Regions from separate parts of the Streptomyces sp. NPDC054796 genome, predicted to be linked through region 1. Evidence: riboswitches for the same ligand, from Rfam matches in the RefSeq annotation. Region 1 holds a riboswitch; each other region holds the start of a gene.
What was found. Region 1 has a riboswitch for cyclic di-AMP ahead of ACWGJ2_RS27235 (NlpC/P60 family protein). Riboswitches for the same ligand answer to the same signal wherever they lie in the genome.
Positions count from the first base shown of each region.

Region 2: linked by a shared signal. The riboswitch ahead of ACWGJ2_RS15915 (M23 family metallopeptidase) and the one ahead of ACWGJ2_RS27235 (NlpC/P60 family protein) in region 1 are both predicted to bind cyclic di-AMP.
Region 3: linked by a shared signal. The riboswitch ahead of ACWGJ2_RS25380 (transglycosylase family protein) and the one ahead of ACWGJ2_RS27235 (NlpC/P60 family protein) in region 1 are both predicted to bind cyclic di-AMP.

Region 1 is NZ_JBSHAO010000038.1:13,102-22,827, reverse strand. It holds gene ACWGJ2_RS27260 (hypothetical protein) at 173-1,690, opposite strand; gene ACWGJ2_RS27255 (class II aldolase/adducin family protein) at 1,760-2,605, opposite strand; gene ACWGJ2_RS27250 (hypothetical protein) at 2,768-3,529, shown strand; gene ACWGJ2_RS27245 (NlpC/P60 family protein) at 3,688-4,809, opposite strand; gene ACWGJ2_RS27240 (hypothetical protein) at 5,193-5,546, shown strand; gene ACWGJ2_RS27235 (NlpC/P60 family protein) at 5,702-6,883, opposite strand; cyclic di-AMP (ydaO/yuaA leader) riboswitch at 6,892-7,090, opposite strand; gene pcrA (DNA helicase PcrA) at 7,396-9,726, shown strand, end outside.
Region 2 is NZ_JBSHAO010000016.1:29,744-39,469, reverse strand. It holds gene ACWGJ2_RS15930 (DNA gyrase/topoisomerase IV subunit A) at 1-451, opposite strand, end outside; gene ACWGJ2_RS15925 (M16 family metallopeptidase) at 710-2,080, shown strand; gene ACWGJ2_RS15920 (M16 family metallopeptidase) at 2,122-3,492, shown strand; cyclic di-AMP (ydaO/yuaA leader) riboswitch at 3,761-3,918, shown strand; gene ACWGJ2_RS15915 (M23 family metallopeptidase) at 3,934-4,758, shown strand; gene ACWGJ2_RS15910 (GntR family transcriptional regulator) at 4,946-5,647, shown strand; gene ACWGJ2_RS15905 (HPr family phosphocarrier protein) at 5,750-6,034, opposite strand; gene ACWGJ2_RS15900 (GNAT family N-acetyltransferase) at 6,177-9,167, shown strand; gene ACWGJ2_RS15895 (DUF5998 family protein) at 9,196-9,726, shown strand, end outside.
Region 3 is NZ_JBSHAO010000033.1:58,398-68,123, reverse strand. It holds gene pcaDC (bifunctional 3-oxoadipate enol-lactonase/4-carboxymuconolactone decarboxylase PcaDC) at 395-1,612, shown strand; gene ACWGJ2_RS25405 (oxidoreductase) at 1,700-2,617, shown strand; gene ACWGJ2_RS25400 (response regulator) at 2,865-3,659, shown strand; gene ACWGJ2_RS25395 (rhodanese-like domain-containing protein) at 3,768-4,382, opposite strand; gene ACWGJ2_RS25390 (metal-sensitive transcriptional regulator) at 4,462-4,761, shown strand; gene ACWGJ2_RS25385 (MBL fold metallo-hydrolase) at 4,846-6,291, opposite strand; cyclic di-AMP (ydaO/yuaA leader) riboswitch at 6,738-6,923, shown strand; gene ACWGJ2_RS25380 (transglycosylase family protein) at 7,038-8,087, shown strand; gene ACWGJ2_RS25375 (alkaline phosphatase PhoX) at 8,476-9,678, shown strand.

The sequences.
Region 1 (9,726 bases):
GTTCGGTGTTTCGGTGTGCGGAGGCGATTCTTCCCGTACCGACTCCACCCAAGGCAAGTACGGAACCGAGAGTCGTCCGACTCAAACCGATTGCTCACGGCGGACCGGAGTACATGCGGCATTCCGCGTTCCCGCCGCACGCCCCCCCGTAGGGCCGGGCCTGGACGGGTGACTAGTCGACGACGTCGATCGGGTAGCGGTTCGTCTCCACGCCCGCGGCCGTGACGACCTGCACGTCGACGCGTCCCGGCTCGACCTCCACGGGAACCGGAACCGTCAGCACATCGTCGGCGGGGCTCGTGAAGCCCCCGGCGACGGGGATCATCGGGACGTTGACGTGGACGGGCCCGATGCGCACGACCATGCGGGAGAGGCGGTCGGCCGCGCCCGCGCCCGGCGGGACGAAGCCCGCGCCGCGGATCTCGATGTCGTCGCCGGTACGGATGGGCGCGTGCAGATCGCCGACCTCCCGCGCCCGCACGACCGAGAGCACCACGGGCCGCCCGCCCTCCGCGTACTTGCCCGCGAGATACGTCGCGGTGGAGACGACGACCAGCAGCGCCAGGCTCCAGGGGAGGTCGGGGAGGCGCTCGGGCTGACGGGCGAGACGTACGGCGGTGAAGAGCAGCGCTACGGCGTTGACCAGCACGTACTGCACGTCGGAGAAGGAGCCGCGGCCCGCGTCGTCGGTGAGGAGGTCGGCCGCGCGGGGACGGTCGGCGCGCACCTTCTGGAGCCGCTGGCCCTGCACGCGGACGGTCACGGTCCTGCGGACGAAGACGGCCACGGCGCAGGTGAGCGCGAGCACCGTCACCAGCCCGGCGCCGCGCGCCAGGCCCAGCCCTTCGAGCAGGGCGCGCCGGTCCGCGGCACCGCCGGTGCCCGCGAGTTCGAGCGCGAGGACGAGGACGTCGAAGGCCACCAGCAGCACCCAGGCGGCGGCCACGGTGCGCGAGGTGGACAGCCGGTTGTCCTCGCCGATGAGGGGCGCGAGGGCGCCGCCGCGGGCGCGGTGCAGATACGCGGCGGCGGTCAGCAGCCCGCCCGCCGCCAGGGCAGCGAGCAGGGAGGCGCCGCGCGCGAGGGACCAGCCCGCGCCGATCGCGGTGAGGAGCTGCCCGAGAAGCAGCACGCCGACGGCCGCCCAGACGCCGATGACCGTGTGCCGCCACAGCCGCGCGAGCCAGGCGGCGCCCTCCTCGCGGGCGCGCTCTGAGACGGCGCGGGCCGACTCGGTCAGTTCGTCGGAGACCCACTGGCGCGAGGCGCCCGGGGAGTGCGCGAGCGCGGCGGGCACGCCGTCGCCGATGGCGAGCGCGTCGCGGCGCCGGGCGAACGCGGCCAGGGCGCGGCGGTGGCCCTCGCGGGCGCCGTGGGGGCAGTCGCCGCAGGTGCAGTTGGAGTGGTGGGCGCCGTCGGTGCTGTCGTCGCGCCCTTTGCCGCCGCCGTGGCCCGTGGGCGGGCCGCCGTGGCCTCCCGGGCCTCCCGGGCCGCCGGGACCGCCCGAGCCGCCCGCGCCGGTGCGGGCGCCACTGCCGGTGCCGGTGCCGCCCGTGCCGCCCGTGCCGCCCGAACCACCCGTACGAGCGGTACCGCCCGTGTCGCCGCCCGTACCGCTGGGGCCTTCGTGCGCCCCTGGGCGGGGGCCTTCGTCGCCCGCGCCCCTCGCGCCGTCCCGTGCCGAGTCCACGGCCACTGCGCCACCCAACCTCTCAACTGCCTTGCGATGAAAGGGGATTGTGCCTTACGGGCGGGGCCGTCAGCTCAGCAGGTCCGGTTCTTCACGAGTGATGCCGGTGTAGAGGGATTGGTAGTTGATCCATGCGACGAGATCGCTGCCGATCTGTTCGCGGGTCGCCACCGCGTTCCTGTGGTCGATGAGCACGGGTTTGCCCGCCGCCTTCGCCGCGAGCTGGATGCCGCACGCCCGCTCCATCTGGTGGAACCACCACGCCGCCGCGTCCACCGTGTCCCCGACCGTCAGCAGTCCGTGATTGCGCAGGATGACGCCCTTGTACGGGCCGAGCGCGGAGGCGATGCGGCGGCCCTCGTCGGCGTCGACGGCGACGCCCGTGTAGTCGTTGAGGAACGCGTGATCCTCGTAGAAGGCGCACGCGTCCTGGGTGATCGGATCGAGCAGCTCGCAGAGCGCGGAGAGGGCGCGGCCGTGCGCGGAGTGGCTGTGGGCCACGGCGACGACGTCCGGGCGCGCCTGGTGCACCTGTGAGTGAACGACGAACGCCGCCTGGTTGACGTGGTAGCGGCCCTCGACGACCTGTCCCTCCTCATTGGCGAGGACGAGATCGCTGACGGTGATGTGCTGGAACGGCATCCCGAAGGGGTTGACCCAGAAGCAGTCCGTGAACTCCGGGTCCCTGGCGGTGATGTGGCCCGCCACGCCCTCGTCGTACCCGAACCGCCCGAACAGGCGCAGCGCCGCCGCGAGCCGTTCCTTGCGGTGCCGCCGCTCCTCGGCGACGGACTGGTGCTCCGGGGGCATCGCGAAGTGGAGCTGGTCGGTGGGTATCGGCGTCGGGCGCGCCGACGACGCGGACGACGAGGTGAAGCCCAGGGGGCTGGTGTGGGGGCGAGAGGGGTGCGTCATGCGGCTGCTCCTCCTGATCAGGGCCGTACGGGAGCGGAAGCTACCTGGGGGTAGCGCAAGTGACCAGGGGTGTGCCCGGATCTCTGACATGTCCCCGCTATGCTGCGCGCTCCGCGCCGTCCCCCTGAGGAGGCGCTTACACACCAACGGGAGGGACGGCTCGTGAGCAGCCGCCAGATCAGCAAGATGCTCCAGCAGATCGCCACGCAGGACGACGTCACGGTCGTCAGCCGCATGTCCTCGGTGAAGAAGCTCGCCAGACTGGCGTTGATCGCCGAGCAGTTCGGCTTCCAGTACGGGGACGCCGCGCAGACCGGCGCCCAGAACGGCAGCACGGCGATGCTGCTGCACCGCGACCCCAGTCCCGCAGCCCAGCAGCGCGCCGCGGCCAACATGGCCCGGTTTCCGCAGGCGGGCAACGGGGGCGATCTGCCCGGCATGCAGCCCGGCGGCAAGCTCAAGCCCCTCCCCGAGGCGGCCGACCACCTCGAACTCCTCAAGGCCCGCATCAACTTCGACCTGACCGGCAAGAGCGCCGAGAAGCGGATGCTGGCCGGGGCGGTGGGGCTCACCGTGATGATGGTGCTCGGCGTGGTGCGGGACGCGCTACAGGACGACGCGCTCGTCTACGGCGTCATCGGCTACGTCCTGCTGATGCTGCTCCTCGGCGCGGGCTTCTTGTGGACGCGGCAGCGCAACGCGAACTTCGCGGCCCGCCTTGAGACGGCGGGCTTCGCGCGCGTACGCGACGAGAACGGCCGCAGCCGCTATCTCCCGCCGGGGGCGCAACTCCCGGGCCACGCGAACCCGTTCGGCACCGGGGCGCCCGTGCCGCCGCAGGCGTACGGGGCACCGCCTGTCGGGCAACAGCCCGTTCAGGGGCAGCAGCAGGGGCAGGGGTACTTCGGAGCGCCGAGCGCGTGAGTGTGTGCCCCTGAGTGTGCTTCACGGGCTGCGGGTGCGCGGTGGCTGGTCGCGCAGCCCCCCCCCGCGCCCCTGGCGGGGCGGCCCTCGTCGCGGAGCGCTTACGCGGCGAGGTGGGCCTCCCGGTGCCCCTGGCGGGCGGGGCGGGACCGTCCCGTTCACGCCGGGCGGGTCGCTCCGGAGAAGGGCATTTCGTCGATCGGGGCGATCCGTACCGGCGCGCCGGGGCGCGGGGCGTGGATCATCCGCCCTTCGCCGATGTAGAGCCCGACATGGCTGACGCTGCCGTAGAAGAAGACCAGGTCACCGGGCGCCAGCCCTGACCGGGGGATGCGGCGGCCCGCTTCGATCTGCGTGTACGTGGTGCGCGGCAGCGAGACGCCGGCCGCCTTCCACGCGGCCTGGGTGAGCCCGGAGCAGTCGTACGCGTCGGGTCCCGTTGCGCCCCACACGTACGGCTTGCCCAGCGCGCCCCGCGCGAAGGAGACGGCACGGGCGGCGCGCGAGTCGGGGGCCACGCCCGTGGCAGGTGCTGTGGCCTCACGGGCGCCGCCGCCCGAGCCGCTGCCCGAGCGGTCGGCCCGCGCCGTCCCGTCGGAACCGTCGGAACCGTCAGGGCCGTCGGGCGCACCGCCGTGACCGTCGTCGCCCAGCACCTCGGCCCGCTTCTCCGGCGTCAGCCGGTCCAGCAGCCTCTCCGCCTCCCTGAGCTTGCTCTGAACGGTGCGCTTGTGGCGCCGCGCGCTGTCCGCCGCGCTCTTGAGGGAGGCGGCCGTCCCGGCCGCCTCCTCCCGGAGCTGCCGCACGCCGCGCGCCTGCTCGCCGACGCGCCGCACGGAGTCGGCCTGCCGCGCGCCCGCGCGCTCGGCGACGGCCGCGCGGTCGAGGTAGTTCTCGGGGGAGGAGGAGAGCGCGAGCTGGAGCGACGGGTCGACGCCGCCGCTCCGGTACTCGGCCGCCGCGTGCGCGCCCAGCGCGTCCCGCGTCGCGTTCAGCCGCTCCTGCTTGCGCGCCGCCTGGTCGCGCAGTTCCTCCAGCTCCTCCGCCGCCTCGTCGGCCTTCTCCTTCGCGCCGTTGTACGCCTCGGTGGCCTTCTCGGCCTCGTGGTGCAGCTTGTCGACCTTCGCCTTCACCTGGGCGGTGGAGCCGGGACGGGGGTCGGCGTGGCCCGAGCCCTGGAACGCGGTGGTGCTCGCGGCGGCGGCGAGCGCGAGGGTGAGCGCCGTGCGCGCTGCGGATCCGGTGAGGGGGCGGGGCTTGGGTTTTCGGTGCGAGGCCATGGTGCGGCCGTCACTTCCTTCGCGTCGCGTCGCGGCCGTACACCGTGCGGCGTCGCGTGCGACGCCCGTACGTCCGTCGAGGTGGGGATCCGGCGGCGGACCCGCACAGGGGGGACGAGCCGCCGCCGGATCTCGGCGGGGTGGCCGGGCCTCGCACGGGGCGGACCCGGCCACCTGGACGAGGACGCTAAACCTGCCCCGTGCGGCGAGGTGTGGGGTTGACCGGGACTGCCCGAGACTGTCCGCTTTCGTCCATGCGGCGCGTGCGGGCGTGAACGGGGGCGCCCGCTACGGAACGGGAACCGGCGAGACCGTGACCGATGCGGGCGATCGGCGCACCCTGGCCGTCGGGCGGTGCTACGGGCCGGGCTACGCTCCGGGCCATGGACGTCCTCATCAACCTCTTCGTCTGCCTGCACATCGTGGGCATCGCGGCCCTGCTGGGCGGCTTCTTCTTCCAGATGGGTGCCCTGCGCTCCGGCACGGCGCGGATGCTGCCGGGCATGCTGCACGGCGCGCTGACCATGCTCGCGACGGGCATCGTCCTCGTCGGCCTCAACCAGGCGGACGACCAGCCCGTGAACAACGTCAAGATCGGGATCAAGCTGGCGCTGCTGGTGGTGATCCTGGGGCTGGTCTACGTGAAGAGGGACGAGGAGAAGGTCCCGTCAGCGCTGCTGGGCACGGTCGGCGCCCTGACGACCGTCAACATCTTCATCGCGGTGCTGTGGACGTGAACGGCGGCGCGTAGTTCCTCGATCCGGCCGCCCCGGCCGCCCCGGCCGCCCCGGACGATCCGCGCGCCCCGGGCCGCCCCGGGCGCGCGAAGGGGCGCGGCGCACCCGCTGGTGCCTCCGCGCCCCGTCGGCGTACTCCCGTCGAACGCTCCGCTTCAGGCGGGCCGCACCCCCGAGTGGAACGGCATGTAGTCGATCGCCTCGTACTTCACGTCGTCGCCCGGCTTCGAGGCGTGGATCATCTGTCCGCCGCCCACGTAGATGCCGACGTGGCTGACGTCGTCGTAGAAGAAGACCAGGTCACCGGGGCGCAGGTCCGACTTGGCGACCCGCGTGCCGACCTTCACCTGGTCGTACGTGGTCCGGGGCAGGGATATCCCCGCGCTCTTCCAGGCGTCCTGAGTGAGCCCCGAGCAGTCGTACGAGTTGGGTCCCGTCGCGCCCCACACGTAGGGCTTGCCGAGCTGCTGCTTGGCGAAGTCGATCACCTTCGCGGCCTTGGCCGAGTACGAGCCGCCCGACGAACCGGAACCCGAACCGGAACCGGAGCCCGAGCCCTCGGAGGAACCGGACCCGTCGCCCTGTTCCCGCTTCTGGCGCTCGGCCGCCTCACGTCGCTCCGCCGCCGCCCGCTCGGCCGCCTCGCGCCGGGCCTCGGCCCGCTTCTCGCGCTCGATCTGCGCCAGCCGCGCCTTCTCCTTGGCGGTCAGCTTCGACAGCAACTGCCGCGCCTCGGCCAGCTTCGACTGCACCTCGCGCTTGCTCTCCTTCAGCTCCTTCTGTGAAGAGGAGAGCGATTCCAGCTCGCGCGTCGCCTCGGCGCGCTTCTCGGTGGCCGCCTTCTGCCGCTTCTCGTAGTCGTCGACGGCCTCCTTCTGGCGGCCGGTCATGCGGTCCAGCAGGTGCGTCTGCGCGAAGAAGCTCTGCGGGTCCTCGGTCAGCAGCAGCGTCGCGGTCTGCGAGATGCCGCCCGTGCGGTACTGCGCGGCGGCGAAGTTGCCGAGGACACGGCGCGACTCGTTCAGCTTGTCGGTGCGCTCGGCGACCTCGTCCAGCATGCCGTCGGTCTTCTCGCGCTGCGCGTCGGTCTTCTCCTTGGCCGCGTTGTACTTCTGCGTCGAGGCTCCCGCCTGCTGGTAGAGCTTGTCGACCTTCTGCTTGACCTCTTCGACCGACTGCCGTCCGCCGCCGCCCCCGCCGTCGTCCGAGGGCGAGGCGGTCGCGCCCTGGGAGAGCAGGGTGACGGACGCGAGGGCCGCGGTGGTGACACCGATGACGCCCCGCTTGGAGGCTGCGGAGTGCAGTACGCGGGTGCGCGGCTTGCGATGCGACGCCAAGGCCGACGACTCCTTCCGTGAACCGCCTACCGGGTTAGCTGACGGGTTCGGGCGTCGGAAGGCTGCCCTACGGACCGGAGCGCTCCGCTCACGCGGCGCGTACGGGCCGATTCACCCCGGGTGGCACGCGGGCACGCGGTGGTCGCGCGGCGTACGCGAGTGGGTCCCCGGCTCCGGCCCTGCGGCCGGACTCGGCGGTGGCCGCCCGTGCCGACGCTGTCGCCGACGGGGGTGCGGGCTGCCTGGCACGGCACGGTAGCGAAGGTGTGCCGTTCCTGTGAAGGCTGGTGAGGGATACGTCCGATATCTCTTCGTTACCCGTGCGGGATTGGTGCGGTATCCGTCCGGTATGGGCGTACGGGGCCGGTGCGTCGCGGGTACGAGGCCGTCGCAACGGGGCCGTCGACGAGCCCGCGCACCCGCACCGGGGCACGGATTTCCGGGGCGATTCCGGGGGCGATTCCCGGGACGCACGGAGGTCTGTCGGTGGGGCCGCCTAGACTCGGACGACGATGAGCAGCCTCTTCGACGACAGCTTCCTGGCGAACCTCGATCCCAAGACCGAGGACCCGCCTCCGCCTCCCCCCGAGGATCAGCACCCGGAGGAGGAGATCCCGGACGATCTCTTCGCGGGCACCTTCGCCGGGGGCGCGGCAGCCGCGCGTGACGCGTATCACCGCGGCGGCTCGCCCCGCACCGTGGTGGACACGGACGCGCTGCTGGAGGGCATGAACGAGCAGCAGCGCGCCGCCGTCGTGCACAGCGGCTCCCCGCTGCTCATCGTCGCCGGGGCGGGCTCGGGCAAGACCCGGGTGCTCACCCACCGCATCGCCCATCTGCTGGGCGCGCGCGGGGTCCACCCGGGCCAGATCCTCGCGATCACCTTCACCAACAAGGCCGCCGGCGAGATGAAGGAGCGCGTCGCGGAGCTGGTCGGGCCGCGTGCGCAGTCGATGTGGGTGTCCACCTTCCACAGCGCGTGCGTGCGCATCCTGCGCCGCGAGCACAAGAAACTGGGCTTCACCTCGTCGTTCTCGATCTATGACGCGGCGGACTCCAAGCGCCTCATGGCCCTGGTCTGCCGCGATCTGGACCTGGACCCGAAGCGGTTCCCGCCGAAGTCGTTCAGCGCCAAGGTCTCGAACCTGAAGAACGAACTGATCGACGAGGAGGACTTCGCGGCCCAGGCCACGGACGGTTTCGAGAAGACCCTCGCCGAGGCGTACGCGATGTACCAGGCACGGCTGCGCGAGGCCAACGCCCTGGACTTCGACGACATCATCATGACGACCGTCCACCTCCTCCAGGCGTTCCCTGACGTGGCGGAGCACTATCACCGCCGCTTCCGGCACGTGCTGGTGGACGAGTATCAGGACACCAACCACGCGCAGTACACGCTGGTGCGCGAGCTGGTGGGCACGGGCGCCAGCGGCAGCGCGGACACGGATACGGGTGTGGACGCGGGTGCGGGCGCGGGCGCCGTCGAGCGGGCCGAGCTGTGCGTCGTCGGCGACGCGGACCAGTCGATCTACGCGTTCCGGGGCGCCACCATCCGCAACATCCTCCAGTTCGAGGAGGACTACCCGGACGCCACCACCATCCTCCTGGAGCAGAACTACCGCTCCACGCAGACCATCCTCAGCGCCGCCAACGCCGTCATCGAGCGGAACGAGAACCGGCGCCCCAAGAATCTGTGGACCCAGGCCGGAGCGGGCGCCCGCATCACGGGCTACGTCGCGGACACCGAGCACGACGAAGCACAGTTCATCGCGGACGAGATCGACCGCCTCACGGACGCGGGCGACGCGCGCGCGGGCGATGTCGCGGTCTTCTACCGCACGAACGCGCAGTCCCGTGTCTTCGAAGAGGTCTTCATCCGCGTCGGCCTCCCGTACAAGGTCGTCGGCGGCGTCCGCTTCTACGAGCGCAGGGAGGTCCGCGATGTGCTGGCCTATCTGCGCGTCCTCGCCAACCCCGAGGACTCGGTCTCCATGCGCCGCATCCTCAACACCCCGAAGCGCGGCATCGGTGACCGCGCCGAGGCGATGATCGACGCGCTGGCGCTCCGCGAGAAGATCACCTTCCCGCAGGCCCTGGTCCGCGTCGACGAGGCGTACGGCATGGCGGCCCGCTCGGCGAACGCCGTGAAGCGGTTCAACACGCTGATGGAGGAGCTGCGCACCATCGTCGAGTCCGGCGCGGGCCCGGCCACGGTGCTGGAAGCGGTGCTGGAGCAGACGGGCTATCTGGCCGAGCTGCAAGCGTCCACGGACCCGCAGGACGAGACCCGCATCGAGAACCTCCAGGAACTCGCCGCCGTAGCGCTGGAGTTCGAGCAGGAGCGCGGCGAGGACGAGCCGGGCACGCTGGCCGATTTCCTGGAGCAGGTCGCGCTCGTCGCCGACTCGGACCAGATCCCGGACGACGAGGAGGGCGAGAACGGCGAGGCCACCGGCGTCATCACGCTGATGACGCTGCACACGGCGAAGGGCCTGGAGTTCCCCGTCGTCTTCCTGACGGGCATGGAGGACGGCGTCTTCCCGCACATGCGCGCCCTGGGCAACACCAAGGAGCTGGAGGAGGAGCGCCGTCTCGCCTACGTGGGCATCACGCGCGCCCGCGAACGGCTCTATCTGACGCGCTCCACCATGCGCAGCGCCTGGGGCCAGCCCTCGTACAACCCGCAGTCCCGCTTCCTGGAGGAGATCCCGGACTCCTTCCTGGACTGGAAGCGCACGGGCGCCTCCATGGGCGCGGCGATGGGCCCAGGGTCGGGCGCGGGCGCCGCGATCGGCTCGGGCATCGGCGCCTCGCTCTCGTCGTCCACGGCGGCCCGGCGCGGC
Region 2 (9,726 bases), on a different contig from region 1:
CGTCGATCGACTCGACCATCAGACCGGCGGCGGGCGCCGAGCGGCACTCGGTGTACCGCATGGCGGCGGGCGGGTCGTCGTTGCCCAGCGAACCGAAGTTGCCGTGGCCGTCGACCAGCGGGAGCCGCATCGAGAAGGACTGGGCCATGCGGACCAGCGCGTCATAGATCGCGGAGTCACCGTGCGGGTGGAGCTTGCCCATCACCTCGCCGACGACCCGGGCGCACTTGACGTACGAGCGGTCGGGGCGCAGCCCCATCTCGTGCATCTGGTACAGGATGCGGCGGTGCACCGGCTTCATCCCGTCACGGGCGTCCGGGAGGGCGCGGGAGTAGATGACCGAGTAGGCGTACTCGAGGAAGGAGCCCTGCATCTCATCGACGACGTCGATGTCGAGGATCCGCTCCTCGAAGTCGTCCGGCTGCGGGGTCTTCGTACTGCGGCGGGCCATCGCGGCTGCGGCTCCTTCGGTACGTACGGGCTAGGGGGTGTGAGGACACCCGCTGTGGGCCTGGCGGATACGACGCCGACCATTGTGGACCGCGCCGCTGACAACGGGCTCCCCGACCCGGCGGTGACGGGTGGGAGAGCCCAGTTCATGGGCGTACGGTACGGGAACTTCGCACGTTGTCCGTGCGGTTGCATACAGTGACAGAACCGCTTCACACGACGCGACACGAACTCCCGCGAGCGAAGGGACTCCAGGCACATGGGTCACACGGCCACGCCCCCGCCTGCCACCGGCGGGCTGACAGCGACCGAGCACCGGCTGGCCAACGGCCTGCGCGTGGTGCTCTCCGAGGACCATCTCACCCCGGTCGCCGCTGTCTGCCTCTGGTACGACGTCGGTTCCCGCCACGAGGTGAGGGGCCGCACAGGGCTGGCCCACCTCTTCGAACACCTCATGTTCCAAGGCTCGGCCCAGGTGACGGGCAACGGTCACTTCGAGCTGGTCCAGGGCGCCGGCGGCTCGCTGAACGGCACCACCAGCTTCGAGCGCACCAACTATTTCGAGACCATGCCGGCGCACGAGCTGGAGCTGGCGCTCTGGCTGGAGGCCGATCGCATGGGCTCCCTGCTCACGGCGCTGGACGAGGAATCGCTGGAGAACCAGCGTGACGTCGTCAAGAACGAGCGCCGCCAGCGGTACGACAACGTGCCTTACGGCACCGCCTTCGAGAAGCTGGCCGCCATGGTCTATCCCGAGGGCCACCCTTACCACCACACCCCGATCGGCTCCATGGCCGATCTGGACGCGGCCTCCCTGGAGGACGCGCGCGCCTTCTTCCGTACGTACTACGCGCCGAACAATGCCGTGCTGTCCGTCGTAGGGGACATCGATCCGGAGCAGACGCTGGCCTGGATCGAGAAGTACTTCGGCTCCATTCCGGGCCACGAGGGCAAGCAGCCGCCGCGCGACGGCTCCCTCCCCGAGACGCTGGGCGGGGACCAGCGTCAGGTGGTCCAGGAGGAGGTGCCCTCGCGCGCGCTGATGGCGGCCTACCGCCTGCCGCACGACGGCACCCGCGAGTGCGACGCGGCCGACCTCGCGCTGACCGTCCTCGGCGGCGGCGAGTCCTCCCGCCTGCACAACCGCCTGGTGCGGCGCGACAGGCTGGCCGTCGGCGCGGGCTTCGGGCTGCTGCGGCTGGCCGGGGCGCCCTCGCTGGGCTGGCTGGACGTCAAGGCGTCGAGCGGCGTGGAGATCTCCGCCATCGAGGCGGCGGTGGACGAGGAGCTGAGCCGCTTCGCGCAGGAGGGGCCGACGCCCGAGGAGATGGAGCGGGCACAGGCCCAGCTCGAGCGCGAGTGGCTGGACCGGCTCGCGACGGTCGGCGGGCGCGCCGACGAACTGTGCCGGTTCGCCGTGCTGTTCGGCGATCCCCAGCTCGCGCTGAGCGCCGTGGGCCGCGTCTTGGAGGTCACGCCGGAGGAGGTGCGGTCCGTGGCGGCGGCGCGGCTGCACAGGGACAACCGCGCCGCGCTGGTCTACGAGCCGACCGCGCCCGCCGCCGAGAACGCTGAGAACGCCGAGAACGAGAACGCCGAGGACGGACAGGACGAGGAGCCCGGCCAGTGAGCGACACCGCGACCACCCCCGCAGAGAGGCCAGGCCCGAGCATGGATCTCCACCCCCAGCCCCGGGGCGGCAGCCCCAGGCCCTGGGCCTTCCCCGCGCCCGAGCGCGGCACGCTGCCCAACGGGCTCACGGTGCTGCGCTGCCACCGCCCGGGCCAGCAGGTCGTCGCCGTGGAGGTCAACCTCCTGGCCCCCCTGGAGGCCGAGCCCGAGGGCCTGGACGGCGTGGCCACGATCATGGCCCGCGCCCTGTCCGAGGGCACGGACAAGCACGACGCCGAGGAGTTCGCCTACGAGCTGGAGCGCTGCGGCGCCACCCTGGACGCGCACGCCGACCACCCGGGCGTGCGCGTCTCCCTGGAGGTCCCCGCCTCCCGGCTGCCCAAGGCGCTCGGTCTGCTCGCCGACGCGCTGCGCGCACCGGCCTTCCCTGACGGCGAGGTCGAGCGGCTGGTCAACAACCGGCTGGACGAGATCCCGCACGAGCTGGCCAACCCGGCCCGCCGCGCGGCCAAGGAGCTGTCCCACCAGTTGTTCCCCGCCGCGTCCCGCATGTCCCGGCCGCGCCAGGGCACCGAGGAGTCGGTCGCCCGTATCGACGCGGCCTCGGTCCGTGCCTTCTACGAGGCACATGTGCGCCCCGCGACGGCCACCGCCGTCGTCGTCGGCGACCTCGAAGGCGTCGATCTGGACGAGGCGCTGGCCGACTCCCTCGGCACCTGGACCGGATCGACGGCCGATCCGCGCCCCGTGCCGCCGGTCACCGCGGACGACACGGGCCGCGTGATCATCGTGGACCGTCCGGGCGCCGTGCAGACGCAGTTGCTGATCGGCCGCATCGGCGCGGACAAGCACGACCGCGTCTGGCCCGCACAGGTGCTGGGCACGTACTGCCTCGGTGGCACCCTCACCTCCCGGCTGGACCGCGTGCTGCGCGAGGAGAAGGGCTACACCTACGGGGTGCGCGCCTTCGGCCAGGTGCTGCGCTCAGCGCCCGAGGGCACGGGCGCCGCCATGCTCGCCATCTCCGGCTCGGTCGCCACCGAGGTGACGGGGCCCGCGCTGGAGGACCTGTGGCAGGTCCTGCGCACCCTGGCGGCCGAGGGCCTCACGGACGAGGAGCGGGACGTCGCCGTGCAGAACCTCGTGGGCGTCGCTCCGCTGCGCTACGAGACGGCCGCCGCCGTCGCGGGCACTCTCGCCGATCAGGTCGAGCAGTATCTGCCGGACGACTTCCAGGCGCGGATGTACGCGCGGCTGGCCGAGACGGGCACCGTGGAGGCCACGGCGGCCGTCGTGAACGCCTTCCCGGCCGACCGCCTGGTCACCGTCCTGGTGGGTGACGCCTCGCAGATCGCGGAGCCGGTGCGGGCGCTGGGCATCGGCGAGGTGAGCGTGGTCTCCGGGACCTGAGGCGCCGCGTCGCCCGGCGCTACGTCGCCGGAGCCGCTCGGGGAGTTGCCCGGAATGTGATGGAGGGCCCGTGAACAGTCGGCCGACTGTTCACGGGCCCTCCACATGTCTCGGCGTCATGTCCGTTTTCCCTGTCTGATTTGACCTGTGTTGCCCCGGTGTTGGGTGTGGCATGCGCGACAAAAGACGGGATCTGTTTGGCGCCGTGCTGATGCCCGTCTTAGCGTCGTGGCCGCTGTTCGTCAGAAGTGACCGCGCCGCGGCCGACGGACAGTGATCGCCGAGTCCCCGTACGGCGCGAGCCAGGGGAGCCGGGGACCCACACGTCCCTTGGGGTGAATCGGACGCCTCCCGCACGAGGCGCCCGTAGGAGACCTTCCTGCTCCGAACCCGTCAGCTAACCCGGTAGGCGAGAAGGAAGGAAAGGAGTCGCGCCAGATCATGGCGTTCATCCGTGCCACCGGTAAGCATCGTGGGCAGAGCCGTGCCCGTCGCCGTGCGGGCGTCAACGCCGCAGGCATAGCGGGCCTCGCCGCTGTCGGCGTCGTGGGCTCCGTCGCGTCCCCGGCCCTCGCCGCCAACGACGAGGCGTCCACCGTCACCGACACCGGTCTGACCCAGGCCATCGACCTGGGCGGTTCCCTCGCCGCGACCGTCGGCGACCAGGCCGAGGCCCAGCAGGCCGAGGCCGAGCGCGCCAAGGCCGAGGCCGCCGCCAAGAAGGCCGCGGCCGAGGCGAAGAAGCGTGCCGACGAGGCCAAGCGCAAGGCGGCGGCCGAGAAGGCGGAGCGCGAGCGCGAGGCCAAGGAGGCCAAGGAGCGCGCGGCCCGCAAGGCGGAGGCCAAGCGCGCCGCGCTCAACGGCTACGTCGCCCCCGTCGACAACTCCTACGTCTCCACCGGCTACCAGACCGGCGGCGGCATGTGGTCCTCCGGCAGCCACACCGGCATCGACTTCCACGCGGCCCAGGGCACCCCGGTCAAGTCCGTCGCGGCCGGTGAGGTCGTGGAGGCGGGCGACGGCGGCGCCTACGGCAACAACATCGTGATCAAGCACAAGGACGGCACGTACACGCAGTACGGCCACCTGTCGTCCATCGGCGTCTCTGTCGGCCAGTCCGTCACCTCGGGCCAGCAGATCGCCCTCTCCGGCTCCACCGGCAACTCCTCGGGCCCGCACCTCCACTTCGAGGCCCGGACGGGCCCCGACTACGGCTCGGACATGGACCCGGTCGCCTATCTGCGCCAGCACGGCGTCAAGATCTGACCGAAACCGAAACCGAAACCGAAGCCGAATCCGACGCCCAACCCGGCGCCGTACCCGACTCCGCGCGGCATCCGTGAGTATCAGGACCCCCGGCCGACACATGGCCGGGGGTCCTTTTCACGCCGTATTCACGTGAGGGGAACTCTCGCCATCGGAAATTCGACGTGGCTGCAATACAGTTCGAGTCATGCGAATTTCCGCGCACGCGGTCTGCACGGCAATCCGCGACGACATCGTCAGCGGGGCATTTCCGCCCGGCGCCCGGCTCACCGAGGAACTCCTCGCCCGGCGTTACGGAGTCTCGCGGGTCCCCGTGCGCGAGGCGCTGCGCACGCTGGAGTCCGAGGGTTTTGTGCTGACGCGCAGACACGCGGGCGCCTGCGTGGCCGAGCCGACGGAGCAGGAGGCGGCGGACCTGCTGGAGATCCGCGCGGTGCTGGAGCCGCTGGGCGCGGCGCGCGCGGCGCAGCGGCGCACCGAGGCCCACCTCAAGGTGCTGCGCGGCCTGGTGCGCCTCGGCCAGCAGCGCGTGGACCGTGGCCACCTCTCCGACCTGCGCTCCCTGGGCGACTGGTTCCACGAGACACTGGCCCAAGCGTCCGGCAGCCCCAGTCTGACGACGCTGCTCACCCAGCTCCGGCGCAAGATCACATGGGTGTACGCGGTGGACGTGCCCGCGCAGGCCGCCACCGTATGGCAGGAGTACGGCGCCATCGTCGACGCGGTGGCGCGCGGCGACGCCGAGCGGGCCCGCGCGCTGACGGCCCAGCACGTGGAGCGTTCCGCGGTGCTCCACAGACTGCGCCGCCCGGTACCGAAAGGGGCCGCGCGCAAAGCGGCCGTGAGGAGTACGAAACCTTCCGTAAACACGGCGCGCGATTCTCTTTAACACTCCCCGTATACAAAGAAGAGGAGGAATTCACAGGCGTGTGCCCGTGAATTCCTCCTGCTCTTTTCCTGCCGTTGAGGGCAGCGAATCAGACGGTGCGAATCAGACGGTCTCCGGGAGTTCTTCGAGGCCCTCGGAGACGAGCTTCGCCAGACGGTCGAGCGCGGATTCCGCGTCATCCGCCTCGGAAGCCAGCACGATCTCCTCGCCGCCCTCCGCGCCGAGACCCAGCACGCCCAGCATGGAAGCGGCGTTGACCGGCGTGCCGTCCTCGCCCTTCTTCACGGTGACCGGGACGCCCGCAGCAGCCGCGGCGCGGCAGAAGATCGAGGCGGGGCGGGCGTGCAGGCCCTCGGCCCAGCCGACGGTGACGCGGCGCTCAACCATGGTGAAGCCCTTCGAATCGTGACGCTTGTGAACTGTTGTCTAGACCAGTCTCGCACGCGGTGCGAGCTGCTCCCGTGCCCCCTCAGCCTGCACTGTCGCACGTACGGGCGCGAGCCCGGCTCACAGGTCCTACCCTGACCCCATGCAGAGCCCGTCGGAGCGCGCTTACCCCACCCACTGGGAGGCCGACGTCGTCCTGCGCGACGGCGGCACGGCCCGGATCAGGCCCATCGCACCGGACGACGCCGAGCGGCTGGTGAGCTTCTACGAACGGGTCTCCGACGAGTCGAAGTACTACCGCTTCTTCGCGCCCTACCCCCGGCTCTCCGACCGCGACGTGCACCGCTTCACCCACCACGACTACGTCGACCGCGTCGGCCTGGCCGCCACCGTCGGCGGCGAGTTCATCGGCCTCGTCCGCTACGACCGCATCGACGGCACCGGACGCCCCGCCTCCGCGCCGGCGGACGAGGCCGAGGTCGCCTTCCTCGTGCGCGACGACCACCAGGGCCGCGGCGTGGCCTCCGCGCTGCTGGAGCACATCGGGGCCGTGGCGCGGGAGCGCGGCATCCGCCGCTTCAGCGCCGAGGTGCTGCCGGCGAACAACAAGATGATCAAGGTGTTCACCGACGCGGGCTACTCCCAGAAGCGCAGCTTCGAGGACGGCTCCGTCCACCTCACCTTCGACCTCGAACCGACCGAGCGCTCCCTCGCCGTGATGCGCGCCCGCGAGCAGCGCGCCGAGGCCCACTCGGTGGGACGGCTGCTCGCGCCCGGCTGCGTCGCCGTCATCGGCGCGGGCCGCAACCCGGGCGGCGCGGGCCGCGCCGTCCTGGAGAGCCTGCGCGCCGCCGGGTACGCGGGCCGCACGTACGCGGTCAACACCGCGCTGCCCGAGGGGCGTACGGAGCTCGGCGGCGTCCCCGCGTACCGCTCGGTGGGCGAGCTGCCCGAGTCCGTCGACCTCGCCGTCGTCGCCGTGCCAGCGGCTGCCGTCACCCAGGTCGTCAAGGACTGCGGCGAGCACGGTACCCAGGGTCTGGTCGTGCTCTCCGCCGACTTCGGGCGCGACGAGCAGCGCGAACTGGTGCGGCTGGCCCGCTCGTACGGGATGCGCATCATCGGACCTAACGCCTTCGGGCTGATGAACACCGCGCCCGACGTCCGGCTCAACGCGAGCCTCTCGCCCGAGCTGCCCCGGCGCGGCGGCATCGGCCTGTTCACCCAGTCGGGCGCCATCGGCATCGCGCTGCTCACCGGGCTGCACCGGCGCGGCATGGGTCTCTCCTCCTTCGTCTCGGCGGGCAACAGGGCGGACGTATCGGGGAACGACGTGCTCCAGTTCTGGGACGACGACCCCGGCACCGGCGTCGCGCTGCTCTACCTCGAATCCATCGGCAACCCCCGCAAGTTCACCCGCCTCGCCAAGCGCACCGCGGCGCGCAAGCCCGTCGTCGTGGTCAAGGGCGCCAGGCACAGCGGCAGCGCGCCCCCGCCGGGACACGCGGCGCCCGCCTCCCGCACCCCCGACGCGACCGTCACCTCGCTGCTGCGCCAGGCCGGAGTGATCATGGTCGAGACGGTCACCGAACTGCTCGACGCGGGCATCCTCCTGGTCAGCCAGCCCCTCCCCGCGGGGCCCCGCGTCGCCATCCTCGGCAACGCGGAGTCCCTCGCGCTCCTCACCTACGACGCCTGCCTGACGGACGACCTGCGCCCGCTGCCCGTCCGTGACCTGACGACGTCCGCCACCCCCGACGACTTCCGCCGCGCCCTGTCCGACGCGCTCGCCGACCCCGGCACGGACGCGGTCGTGGTCACGGCCATCCCCTGGGTCGGGGACACGCCCGTGGGGGAGCTGGCCGACGCGCTGCGCGAGACGGCCGAGGGCTCGGACAAGCCCGTCGCTGTGGTCCACCTCGCCATCGAGGGCCTCGACGCGGCCCTCGCGGAGCGCGGCATCCCCAGCTACCCGGCGGCCGAACGCGCGGCGCGCGCCCTGTCCGAGGCGGTGCGGTACGCGCGCTGGCGCGAGGAGGCGACGGCGCCGGGGCGGGTGCCGGAGTACGAGGTGGACGAGGCCGCGGCGTCCGCGCTCATCGCCCGCGCGGCGGCACGAAGCGCGGCACCGGCGGCCCCGGACGAGGGGCCCGGGGAAACCCCGGGTTCCGGTTCCGGCCGGGAGCCGGGCCCCGGCTCGGCTGCGGATTCCGGTTCCGGCGCGGGCGCGACTCCCGCTCCCGTCGCGGGCACCGGTTCGGGTACGGCCTCCGCCTCCGACCCCGTCGCGGGTTCCGGTACGGGCCCCGCCTCCGTCGCGGGCGCCGGTTCCGGCGTGGAGCCCGCGGCCCCCCGCGACGCCCCCGCCGAGGACGCCCTCCCCGCCGCCGGACCCCGCGAGGCCCGGCCCACCACCGTGTCGGCCACCACCGAGGAGCGGCACCGCAGCGTGCCCCTCGGCGCGGAGGACGCCGCCGCGCTGCTGGCGTACTACGGCGTCGCCGTCCACCCCACGAGCCCCGCGCCCACCCCCGACGACGCCGCGGCCGCCGCACGGCACCTCGGCTACCCCGTCGCGCTCAAGACCACGGCGCCGCACCTGCGCCACCGCGCCGACCTGGGCGGCGTCCGGCTCGACATCGCGGGCGAGAACGGGCTGCGCCGCGCCTACGCCGAGCTGACCGAAGCCCTCGGCAAGCCGGAGGAACTGCGCCCCGTCGTCCAGGCCATGGCGCCACGCGGCGTGGACACCGTGATCCGCGCGGCCGTCGACCCGGCCATCGGCGCCGTGCTCTCCTTCGGCCTCGCCGGGCCGCCCTCCGAGCTGCTCGGCGACACCGCGCACCGGCTCGTCCCGGTCACCGACAAGGAGGCGGCGGAGCTGATACGGACCATCCGCACCGCGCCCATCCTGTTCGGCTGGCGCGGCGCGCAGCCCGTCGACACGGGCGCGCTGGAAGAGCTGCTGCTGCGCGTCTCACGGCTGCTGGACGACCATCCCGAGATCGTCACCGTCGACCTGGAACCCGTGGTCGTCGCCCCGCGCGGCCTCACCGTCCTCGGCGCCTCGGTCCGCGTGGCCGAGCCGCAGCGCCGCAGCGACCAGGGACCACGCCGCCTGCCCGCCTACTGAGGCCCCGTGGCCCCGTAGGATGGCACTCATGGCGAAGACCGGTACGACGACCAAGGGGCTGCGCTCGGCGATCGAGCGCAGCGGATACTACCCGGCTCTCGTGGCCGAGGCCGTCGAGGCCGCGGTGGGCGGCGAGCCCGTGGCCTCCTACCTCGTGCACCAGGAGACGACGTTCGACTCCAACGAGGTACGCCGCCATGTCACGGTCCTCGTACTGACCGGCAACCGCTTCATCGTCAGCCATACCGACGAGCAGCCGGCCGACGGCACCTCGCCCTCGCCGTACGCGACGACGTCCACCGAGTCGGTGAAGGTGTCGCGCATTTCCTCGGTGGTCCTCTCCCGCGTCGTGGCCAACCCCGAGTCGTACACCCCGGGCACCCTGCCCCGCGAGGTCGTGCTGACCATCGGCTGGGGCGCCGTCTCCCGCCTCGATCTGGAGCCCGCCACCTGCGGTGACCCCAACTGCGAGGCCGACCACGGCTACACGGGCTCGACCACGGCCGACGACCTCTCGCTGCGCGTCAGCGAGGCGGCCGACGGCCCCGACACCGTCCGC
Region 3 (9,726 bases), on a different contig from region 1:
GGGTGTCCCCGCAAGTGGTGGCGACGAGTATGTACAGGCAGCCGAAAAGCCGACCCGCACTTGTCGCCGCCCGAGGAGACACCCCGGCGCGGCACCGACCCCCACCACACACCAACCCCACACGACCACCGGCCGAAACCAAGAACCACGCGGCGCCAGCCACACCGCACCGCAACCACACGCCGCGCCGAAGCCACACAGCCGCACCCGGAACACAACGCACCGCCCCACACAGCGCCCCCCACCACGTGCCGCGGCGCAGAAATCAGCGCGGGACCCTACAGTGCCCACCACACCGGCCGACCGTCCCGCGCAACACCCCCTGACAACCAGAACCCCCCGTTTCCTTCCGCACCCCGCGAAGGGGACCCGCCCCCGGAGAAGAATCGTCACCATGCCCACCCCAGCGAAGACCCCGGACCCGGCGCCGCCCCTCCTCCCCCACCACCGGCTGGACGGCCCCCCAGACGGCGCCCCCCTCATCCTCGGCCCCTCCCTCGGCACGTCGCTCGCCGTCTGGGACCCCCAGCTCCCCGCCCTGACCCGCGCCCACCGCGTGCTGCGCTGGGACCTGCCGGGCCACGGCTCGTCCCCCTCCGCGCTGCTGCCTTCCGACGGCTCCGCCACCGTCGCCCACCTGGCGGCCGCCGTGCTGCGGCTGGCGGACGCCCAGGGCTGGGACACGTTCGCGTACGCGGGCATCTCGCTCGGCGGCGCGGTCGGTCTCCACCTCGCCACGCACCACCCGGACCGCGTCGCCTCACTGACCCTGGTCTGCTCGTCGGCCAGGTTCGGCGAACCGGAGACGTGGCGCGAGCGCGCCGCCACCGTACGGGCCAAGGGCACCGAGGCCATGGTGGACACCCGCCCCGGCATCTGGTTCGCGCCGGGCTTCGAGACGACCCCGCGCGGCGCGGCGCTCGTCGAGGACCTGCGCGCGGCGGACCCGGAGGGCTACGCCGCCTGCTGCGACGCGCTCGCCGCCTTCGACCTGCGCGACCGCCTCGGCGACGTCCTCGCGCCGACCCTGGCCGTCGCGGGCCGTGAGGACCCGGCGACCCCACCGTCGCACGCGCGCGAGATCGCCGACGGCGTGCCCGGCGCGGCCCTGACCGAGATCCCCGGCGCCGCGCACCTGGCCAACACCGAGCGCCCCGAGGCCGTGACGGACGCGCTGCTCACCCACCTGGGCGGCTACGGCGACGACAGCGCGCGCCACCACGCCGGGATGGCGGTGCGCCGCGCGGTGCTGGGGGACGCGCATGTGGACCGCGCCGTCGCCGGGACGACGCCTTTCACCGCGCGCTTCCAGGATTTCATCACCCGCTACGCCTGGGGCGAGATCTGGACCGGCGAAGCGCTCGACCGCAAGCAACGGAGCTGCGTCACGCTGACGGCGCTGATCGCGCACGGGCACCACGCGGAGCTGGCCATGCACGTGCGCGCGGCCCTCACCAACGGCCTGACGCGCGAGCAGATCGGCGATGTCCTCCTCCAGAGCGCCGTCTACTGCGGTGTGCCCGCAGCGAACTCGGCCTTCGGCATCGCGCAGCGGGTGTTCGACGAGCTGGACGGCGCGGCCCCGGCACCGGGCGGCACGGACCAGGGGTGACCCTCGGAAACCCCTGGGTGTGACCCGGGGGAACCCGCCGCGTCGGCGGCCTCCCCCCGTGCAGTCGCTGCGCCTACCCTGACCCGCATGGGCTGGACGGCGCGCAGCATTCCGGATCAGAAGGGCCGCACCGTCGTCGTGACCGGTGCCAACAGCGGGCTGGGATATGTGACAGCACGGGAGTTGGCCCGGCGCGGCGCTCGGGTGGTGATGGCCTGCCGCGATGTGCGACGGGGCCAGGAGGCGCGGGGCCGGCTCCAGATGGAGGTGCCGGAGGCGGCTGCCGAGTTCAGAGAGCTGGACCTCGCCGATCTCTCCTCGGTGCGGGCCTTCACCGAGTCGCTGCCCTGCGCGCGCGTCGATCTGCTCGTCAACAACGCCGGTCTGATGGCCGTGCCGTACGCGCGCACGGCGGACGGCTTCGAGACCCAGTTCGGCGTGAACCACCTGGGCCACTTCGCGCTGACGGGGCTGCTGCTGGAGCGGCTGCTGGCCGCGCCTGGCCCGCGCGTGATCTCCGTTTCGAGCGCGATGCACGCGCTGGCCAACATCGACATAGCGGACCTGAACAGCGAGCGTCGCTACCGGCGCTGGCTCGCCTACGCGGCCTCGAAGTCCGCGAATCTGCTGTTCGTGCACGAGCTGGCCCGTCGCGCCGACCGCAAGGGCGTGCCCCTGATCGCCGCCGCCGCGCACCCGGGCTACGCGTCGACGGAGCTTCAGACCAAGGGCCCGCGTCTGGCCGGGCGGCGGGCCACGGAGCTGTTCATGCGGGCCGGTGGCGTGCTGGTGGCCACCTCGGCCGAGCAGGGCGCGTCCCCGACGCTGTACGCGGCGACCTCCCCCGAGGTGCGGGGCGACTCCTTCACGGGCCCGCGCTTCCTCGGGCTGCGGGGCGGGCCCGGCCCGTCGTGGCGCGCGCCGTGGACCCGTAACGACGTGGCGGCCGAGCGGCTGTGGGCCGCGTCGGAGCAGCTCACGGGGGTCACCTACGGGGCGCTGTGACGCGGGTGCGGCGTGCGGGAGCGTTTCTGGGACCACGGTGGCCGACGCGGTGATCGGCGCGACGGCCGACGCGGTGGCCGGATCGTTGCGCCGCCGCACGGGCGCGGGGCCCGTACGGCCCGGTGGACGGGCCCCGGGGGGCCTTGCGGGCGTGCGCTACCGTGGCCTGAAAGGCCCTGGACGGCCCCGCTCACCAGGGCCGCTGGGCCGACGGGGCCACCGGCGGCCACCGGGGAAGGAGAGGCCAGTGATCCGCGTCCTTGTCGTCGACGACGACTTCATGGTCGCCCGGCTGCACAGCACCCTGGTCGAGCGCGAGCCCGGCTTCGCCGTCGCGGGCGTGGCCCACAGCGGCGCCGAGGCGCTGACGGCCGTGCGCGAGCTGGCCCCCGATCTGGTGCTGCTCGACATCTACCTCCCGGACATCCCCGGCCTGGAGGTCCTGCGCGAGCTGCGCGGCGGCGGGGCCCCCGAGGGCGGTCCCGACGTGCTGGTCGTCACGGCCGCGCGGGACGCGGGAACGGTACGGGGCGCGCAGCGCGGCGGAGCCGTGCAGTACATCATCAAGCCCTTCGAGGGGCAGTTGCTCCAGGAGCGGCTGCGGCAGTACGCGGAGCGCCGCAAGGAGCTGGCGGCCCTGGCGGCTCCGGGCCAGGACGACGTGGACCGCCTCTTCGGCGGCGCCGGCGGTGCTGGCGGCGCGCTGGGCGCGGGCGCGACCCAGGGCCACGGCGGCGGGCGGACGCCCGCCTCGCTGCCGAAGGGGCTCACGGAGCAGACGGCGGCGCTCGTCAGGGACGCGCTCGACGCGGGCGTGGAGGGCGAGGGCGTCTCGGCCTCCGAGTGCGCCGAGCGCAGCGGGCTGTCGCGGGTGAGCGCGCGCCGCTATCTGGAGCACTTCGTGGCGACGGGCAGCGCCCGCGTCACCCTCCGCTACGGCACCACGGGCCGCCCCGAGCGCCGCTACCACCGCGAGGGCCGCCCCCCGGCCCCGGCACACGGCCCCGGCGCCCCCGGCACGGAGCGGCACGGCTCCGCCTGAGAGCCTCGCCTGAGAGCCCCTTCGAAGAACCCCGACGGAGAACTCCGCTGGAGAACCCCGCCGGAGAACTCCGCCCGGCATCGGCTACGGGCCGGGCCCGGTCGGGAGTCAGTCGGCGGTCAGCCGGGCCAGGGTCGCGTCGAGGTCCGCTGCGCGTCCGCCGCGCCTGTTGTGCGGGAGCCTGCCGAGCAGCGCGGCCATGCCGCAGGTGTCGGTGAGCGCGGAGAAGACCAGCCCGGCCCCGATCGCGGCGGAGAGCCAGCGCGCGCCCGGCAGCACGAGGTCGACGAGCAGGCCCAGCAGCACGAGGGAGCCCGCCGCCAGCCGCACCTGGCGTTCCATGGCCCAGGTCGCGCGGCCCGCCTCCGGCCTGTCCACCTCGTGGCCCTCGGCGGTCCAGGCGCTGGTGCCGCCAGTGAGGGTGGCCAGCCGGGAGGCGGCTATCCCGCCGTCGGCCAGGGCGCCGACGGCCTTGGCCGAGCGCGCCCCGGAGGCGCAGACCATGAGCAGGGGGCGCCGCCCGGCCGCGTGCCGCAGCGCGGGCAGGGCGCGGTCGAGCCGGTCGAGGGGGACGTTGTGGGCGCCGGGCAGGTGTCCGGAGGCGTACTCGCCGGGAGCGCGTACGTCGACGACGGTGAACTCGTCCAGGCGCGGGCGCGCCTGCCCGGGAGCCAGGGCGGCGGAGGACACGGCGGTGGAGGTGGAGGAGGGAGGGGTGGTCACAGGAGGGTCCTTCGTGTTCGGTGGCACCGGCTCCGCCGGGGGTACGCTATACCCCAGAGGGTATACGTGAGGAGAAGCCGTGGATCTTGAACTGGCGGCCGACGACCTGAAGACGGTCCTCAACCGGCTGCGCAGGGCACAGGGTCAGATCGCCGGGATCATCCGGATGATCGAGGAGGGCAGGGACTGCGAGGACGTGATCACACAGCTCGCGGCCGTCTCGCGCGCGCTGGACAAGGCCGGTTTCGCGATCATCGCCACCGGCCTCCAGCGCTGTCTCGCGGAGCCGGGTGCCGATGGCGAGGACGGCGCCGTCCAGGCGGCCGACCGCGAGCAGATGCGGGCCCGTCTGGAGAAGCTCTTCCTCTCCCTGGCCTGACCGGGCGCGGACCCGCGACCAGCGGCGGAGCCGGGACCGGGACCGGGACCGGCCCCGCACCCCGGCCCCGGGCTACGGCCGCCCCTACGCACCCGCACCCGTAGCCCCGTCACTCGAACCGTCGCCCGAACCGTCGCCCCGCACCCAGTCCTCGGCCCGGAAGGCGTCGTCGACGGCGACCACGTCGCGGCCCATGGCGGCCAGCATCGAGGCGGCGACGGCGGCGCGCATCCCGCTCGCGCAGTGCACCCACACCACGCCGGGCGGCACCTCGTCGGCGCGGCCGTGCACCTCGTGGACGGGGAGGTGGACCGAGCCCTCGACGTGGCCCTTCGCGCGCTCGGACGCGCGGCGCACGTCGAGCACCACGGTCCCCTCGCCGCCGTCCCGTTCCCTGGCCGCAGCCAGGTCGGCGAAGTCGGCGCGCGGGAAGGAGTGCGGGCGCTCACCCGCACGCAGCCAGGAGGACGGGCCTCCGGTCGCCGCCGCTGCCGGGCGGTCGATGCCGACGCGGGCCAGCTCGCGCTGCGCCGCCGCGATCTGCCCGGGGGTCTCGGCGAGCAGGGTGACGGGCTTGCCCCAGGGGATCAGCCAGGCGAGATACGTGGCGAGCTTGCCGTCGCCCTCGAAGTTGAACGCGCCCGCGAGGTGCCCCTCGGAGAACGCCACCCGTGAGCGCAGGTCCACCACCCACTCGCCCTCGGCCAGGCGCCGCGCGAGGTCGTGCGCGTCGGCGGTGCGGGGCGGGGTGAGGTCCAGGGGCGCCGGGCCCGAGGCGTTGGCCGGGGCCATGTGCGTGTAGTAGGCGGGCACGTCCTCCAGCCCGGCGAGCACGTCCTTGACAAAGTCGTCCACGTCGCGGGTGAGCGCGTCGTTGTGCGCGCGTTCCTCGCCGATCGTCGTGGAGTCGGCCGAGCCGTCGGAGCCCCCGGAGCCCCCGGAGCTCGTGCCGGAGCCGCCGGAGGAGCAGAAGCTGCCGAAGCCGTGGGTGGGCAGGACGCGCACATCGTCGGCCAGTTCGTCGGCCAGCCGGTGCGCCGAGGCGTGCTGGGCGCGGGCGAGCGGCTCGGTCAGCCGGGGTTCGACCAGGTCGGGGCGGCCCGTGGAACCGATGAGCAGGGAGCCGCCGGTGAAGGCCAGCACGGCGCGGCCGTTCTCCTCCAGCGCGTAGGAGGTGTGGTGCGGGGTGTGGCCCGGGGTGGCGAGGGCCCGCAGTGTCAGGCCCGCGCCGGCGTCGACCGTCGCGGTGTCGCCGTCGCGCACGGGCACGCGGGCGAAGGCGACGTGCGCCTCGGCGGGGACGAGATAGCGGGCGCCGGTGACGCGGGCCAGTTCCAGGCCGCCGCTGATGTAGTCGTTGTGCACATGGGTCTCCGCGACGAGACCGACGCGCACGCCTCTGCGTGCCGCCGCCGCGAGCACGCGGTCGATGTCGCGGGGCGGGTCCACGACGACGGCCTCCGCCGCGCCGCCCGCCAGATAGCCGCGGTTGCCCAGGCCCTCGGTCCCGATGGTGTCGACGAAGAACACGGCCGACCCTCTCCTCTCCGCTCTCCGTTCGCTCCGGTCTCCCGGACCGACTCGTTCATGTACCCCCCGGGGTATCCATCATCGACCGTAACACGGGTACCCCAGGGGGTATTCCGCACACGCCCGGCATCGCGCCGAGTGCCCCCGCGCGAGCCGGAAATGACGTGACGCGTTCCACAGGAGGTGCGTGAGGAGCGACACAGGAAGGCAAGATCGAAAGGGTTCCGGTTTTGACGCGGACGCGGCACGCGTGTTTCGAATGCCCTGCGCACAGCGTTCTCTTACGGACTTATTCGACACTCCGTACGAGAAATGCGCGGGTCCCCACATGGCTCTCCTTCCCTGGCTTTAGTTGTCCCCGCGAATTCCATCTGTTTACGGTGCATCCGCCATCGCACGTCCCATGCGGTGGCCCGTGACCGGGACGCCGAATCCTGCCGCCCGGTCAGCGGAAATCACCCGACCCAAGGGCGGCAGGAGCGGGGGAACCACAGGTAAGTGCCGCGTCGCGGAAACGCGACCGGCTTGGGGTGAAGCCCCCTCGCGCACATGCCACGGGCATGTGCACAGGTGGCCGGGCAACTCCAGCCCGAATCCGACAGCTCACCTCGCAGGCGTAGGAGAGGAACACTTCTGTGTTTGCACGCGAAAGCGTTAACCGACAGTCCAATGGCCGTAACGCGCGGCGCATTTCCCGCGTCTCGCTCGCTCTCGCCGCAGGTGGCGCGGGTATCGCCCTTCCGCTGATGGGCGCCGCGAACGCGCACGCCGCCGACGTCAGCACCTGGGACAAGGTCGCCCAGTGCGAGTCGGGCGGCGACTGGTCCATCAACACCGGAAACGGCTATTACGGCGGCGTCCAGTTCGACAAGAGCACCTGGGACGCCTACGGCGGTTCGCAGTACGCGCCGACCGCCGACAAGGCCACCAAGGACCAGCAGATAGCCATCGCCGAGAAGGTGCTCGCCAAGCAGGGTCCGGGCGCCTGGCCCAACTGCGGCCCCAAGGCCGGGCTGAGCCAGAACAGCGGCTCCCCCGACGTGAACCCCGACTCCGGTTCCGACGACTCCGCGACGAAGTCCGCGCAGCCGCAGCAGACCGAGCAGCAGAGCAAGCCCCAGGGCGGCTCGGGCTCGTACACCGTCGCGAGCGGCGACACCCTCGCCAAGATCGCCAAGTCCGAGGGCGTCGAGGGCGGCTGGAAGAAGCTGTACGAGGCCAACCGCCAGACCGTCGGCGGCGACCCGAACGTCATCATTCCGGGCCAGAAGCTGACCCTCTCCGGTTCCGCCTCCGGCTCCGGTTCCGGCGACGAGGTGAAGACGCAGCCGCAGGGCGGCGCCTCCAAGACCGCCGAGACCTCCGGCTCCGACGACGGCCAGTCCGCTTCCAGCGACTACGTCAAGCCGGTCGACGCGGGCACCAGCACCCCGTACAAGGCGTCCGGCGGCTCCTGGTCCAGCGGCAGCCACACCGGCGTCGACTTCTCCGCCTCCTCCGGCACCCCGGTGAAGTCGGTCACCTCCGGCACCGTCGTCTCGGCGGACTGGGGCGGCGCCTACGGCAACGAGGTCGTCATCAAGAACGACGACGGCAAGTACACCCAGTACGGCCACCTGACCTCCTCCTCCGTCCAGCCCGGCCAGCAGGTCGACGCCGGCGAGCAGATCGCCGTCTCCGGCTCGACCGGCAACAGCACCGGCCCGCACCTGCACTTCGAGGTCCGCACCGGTCCCGACTACGGCTCCGACATCGACCCCGTGAGCTACCTCCAGTCGCACGGTCTCTCCGTCTGAGGCGTTCCCTCCCCTACGCCCGCGACGGTCCGGAGGGCGCGGGCCACACGCGCCCTCCGGACAGCGGCAGGCGAAGCCACACCGATGCCCGGTGTCCCCTCCAGGGACGCCGGGCATCCGGCGTTCCCGGGCCTTCCCCGCCGCCCGGCCGCGCCTCCGGTTCACGGGGAGTTGTGGCGCCGGTCACGCCCGAGCGCTAGGTTCCACCCCGCCCGGACCGGACCGTCCCGTACCGGCGGTACCGGCAGCACGGGCGGTACGGGCCGCACCCGCACCCGCACCCGCACCCGCAAGGCACCAAGGCACACGCACCGCACGCACCACCGCTCTCCCCGGCGGACGCAACGCCGCCGGGCACCGCAGCACCGCAGACCCGAGTGGAGTGACCGTGGAACGTGGAGTGACCGTGGAACGCCGTGACTTCCGGCGTCGTACCTTCCTGCGCGCGGCCGTGCTCACCGGCTCGGCCGCCGTCTTCGGCGGCACGCTGTGGCGCGGCGCCGCGCACGCCGACCCGGCGCAGCCGGGCACGGGCCCGTACGGGGCACTCGGCCCCGCAGACGCGAACGGCGTCCAGTTGCCGCAGTCCTTCACGAGCAGGGTGATCGCGCGATCGGGCCAGGTGGTCTCCGGCACCTCGTACACCTGGCACCCGGCGCCCGACGGCGGCGCCTGCTTCGCCGACAGCGGCGGCGGCTGGATCTACGTCTCCAACTCCGAGGTCGCCCTCACCGGCGGCGCGAGCGCCGTGCGTTTCTCGTCCTCTGGCGCGGTGACGGGCGCGTACCGCGTGCTCAGCAACACGAGCGTGAACTGCGCGGGCGGCCGGACCCCGTGGAACACCTGGCTCTCCTGCGAGGAGATCGACCGCGGCTACGTCTACGAGACCGACCCGTGGGGCGCCGAGGCCGCCGTGCGCAGGAGCGCGATGGGCCGCTTCAAGCACGAGGCCGCTGCCGCCGATCCCGACCGCCGCGTCGTCTATCTCACCGAGGACGAGAGCGACGGCTGCCTCTACCGCTTCCGACCGGCCACGTGGGGCGACCTGTCGGCGGGCACGCTGGAGGTGCTGACCATGGGCAGCGGCACGTCGGGCCCCGTCGGCTGGGCCGCGGTGCCGAACCCGTCGCCGGGCGTCTTCGGCACCCGTACGCGGGCGCAGGTCGCGGCGGCCAAGCACTTCGACGGCGGCGAGGGCTGCTACTACGCGAACGGCACCTGCTGGTTCACGACCAAGGGCGACAACCGCGTCTGGCAGCTCGACTGCGCCGCCGACACCATCGAGCTGGCCTACGACGACAGCCTGGTGACGGGCGGCCAGGCGCCGCTGACGGGCGTCGACAACGTGACCGGCACCGCGTCCGGCGACCTCTACGTCGCGGAGGACGGCGGCAACATGGAGATCTGCGTGATCACCCCGCAGGGCGTCGTCGCCCCGTTCCTGCGCGTCACGGGGCACAGCGGCTCGGAGATCACCGGGCCGGCGTTCTCGCCCGACGGGCGCCGCCTCTACTTCTCCAGCCAGCGCGGGGCGGGCAACAGCTCGTCGGCGGGCGTGACGTTCGAGGTCACGGGCCCCTTCCGCGCCTGAAGCGCCCGCCCCGGCCGGGGGGGGGGCCCCGGGGGACACCGCCGGCCC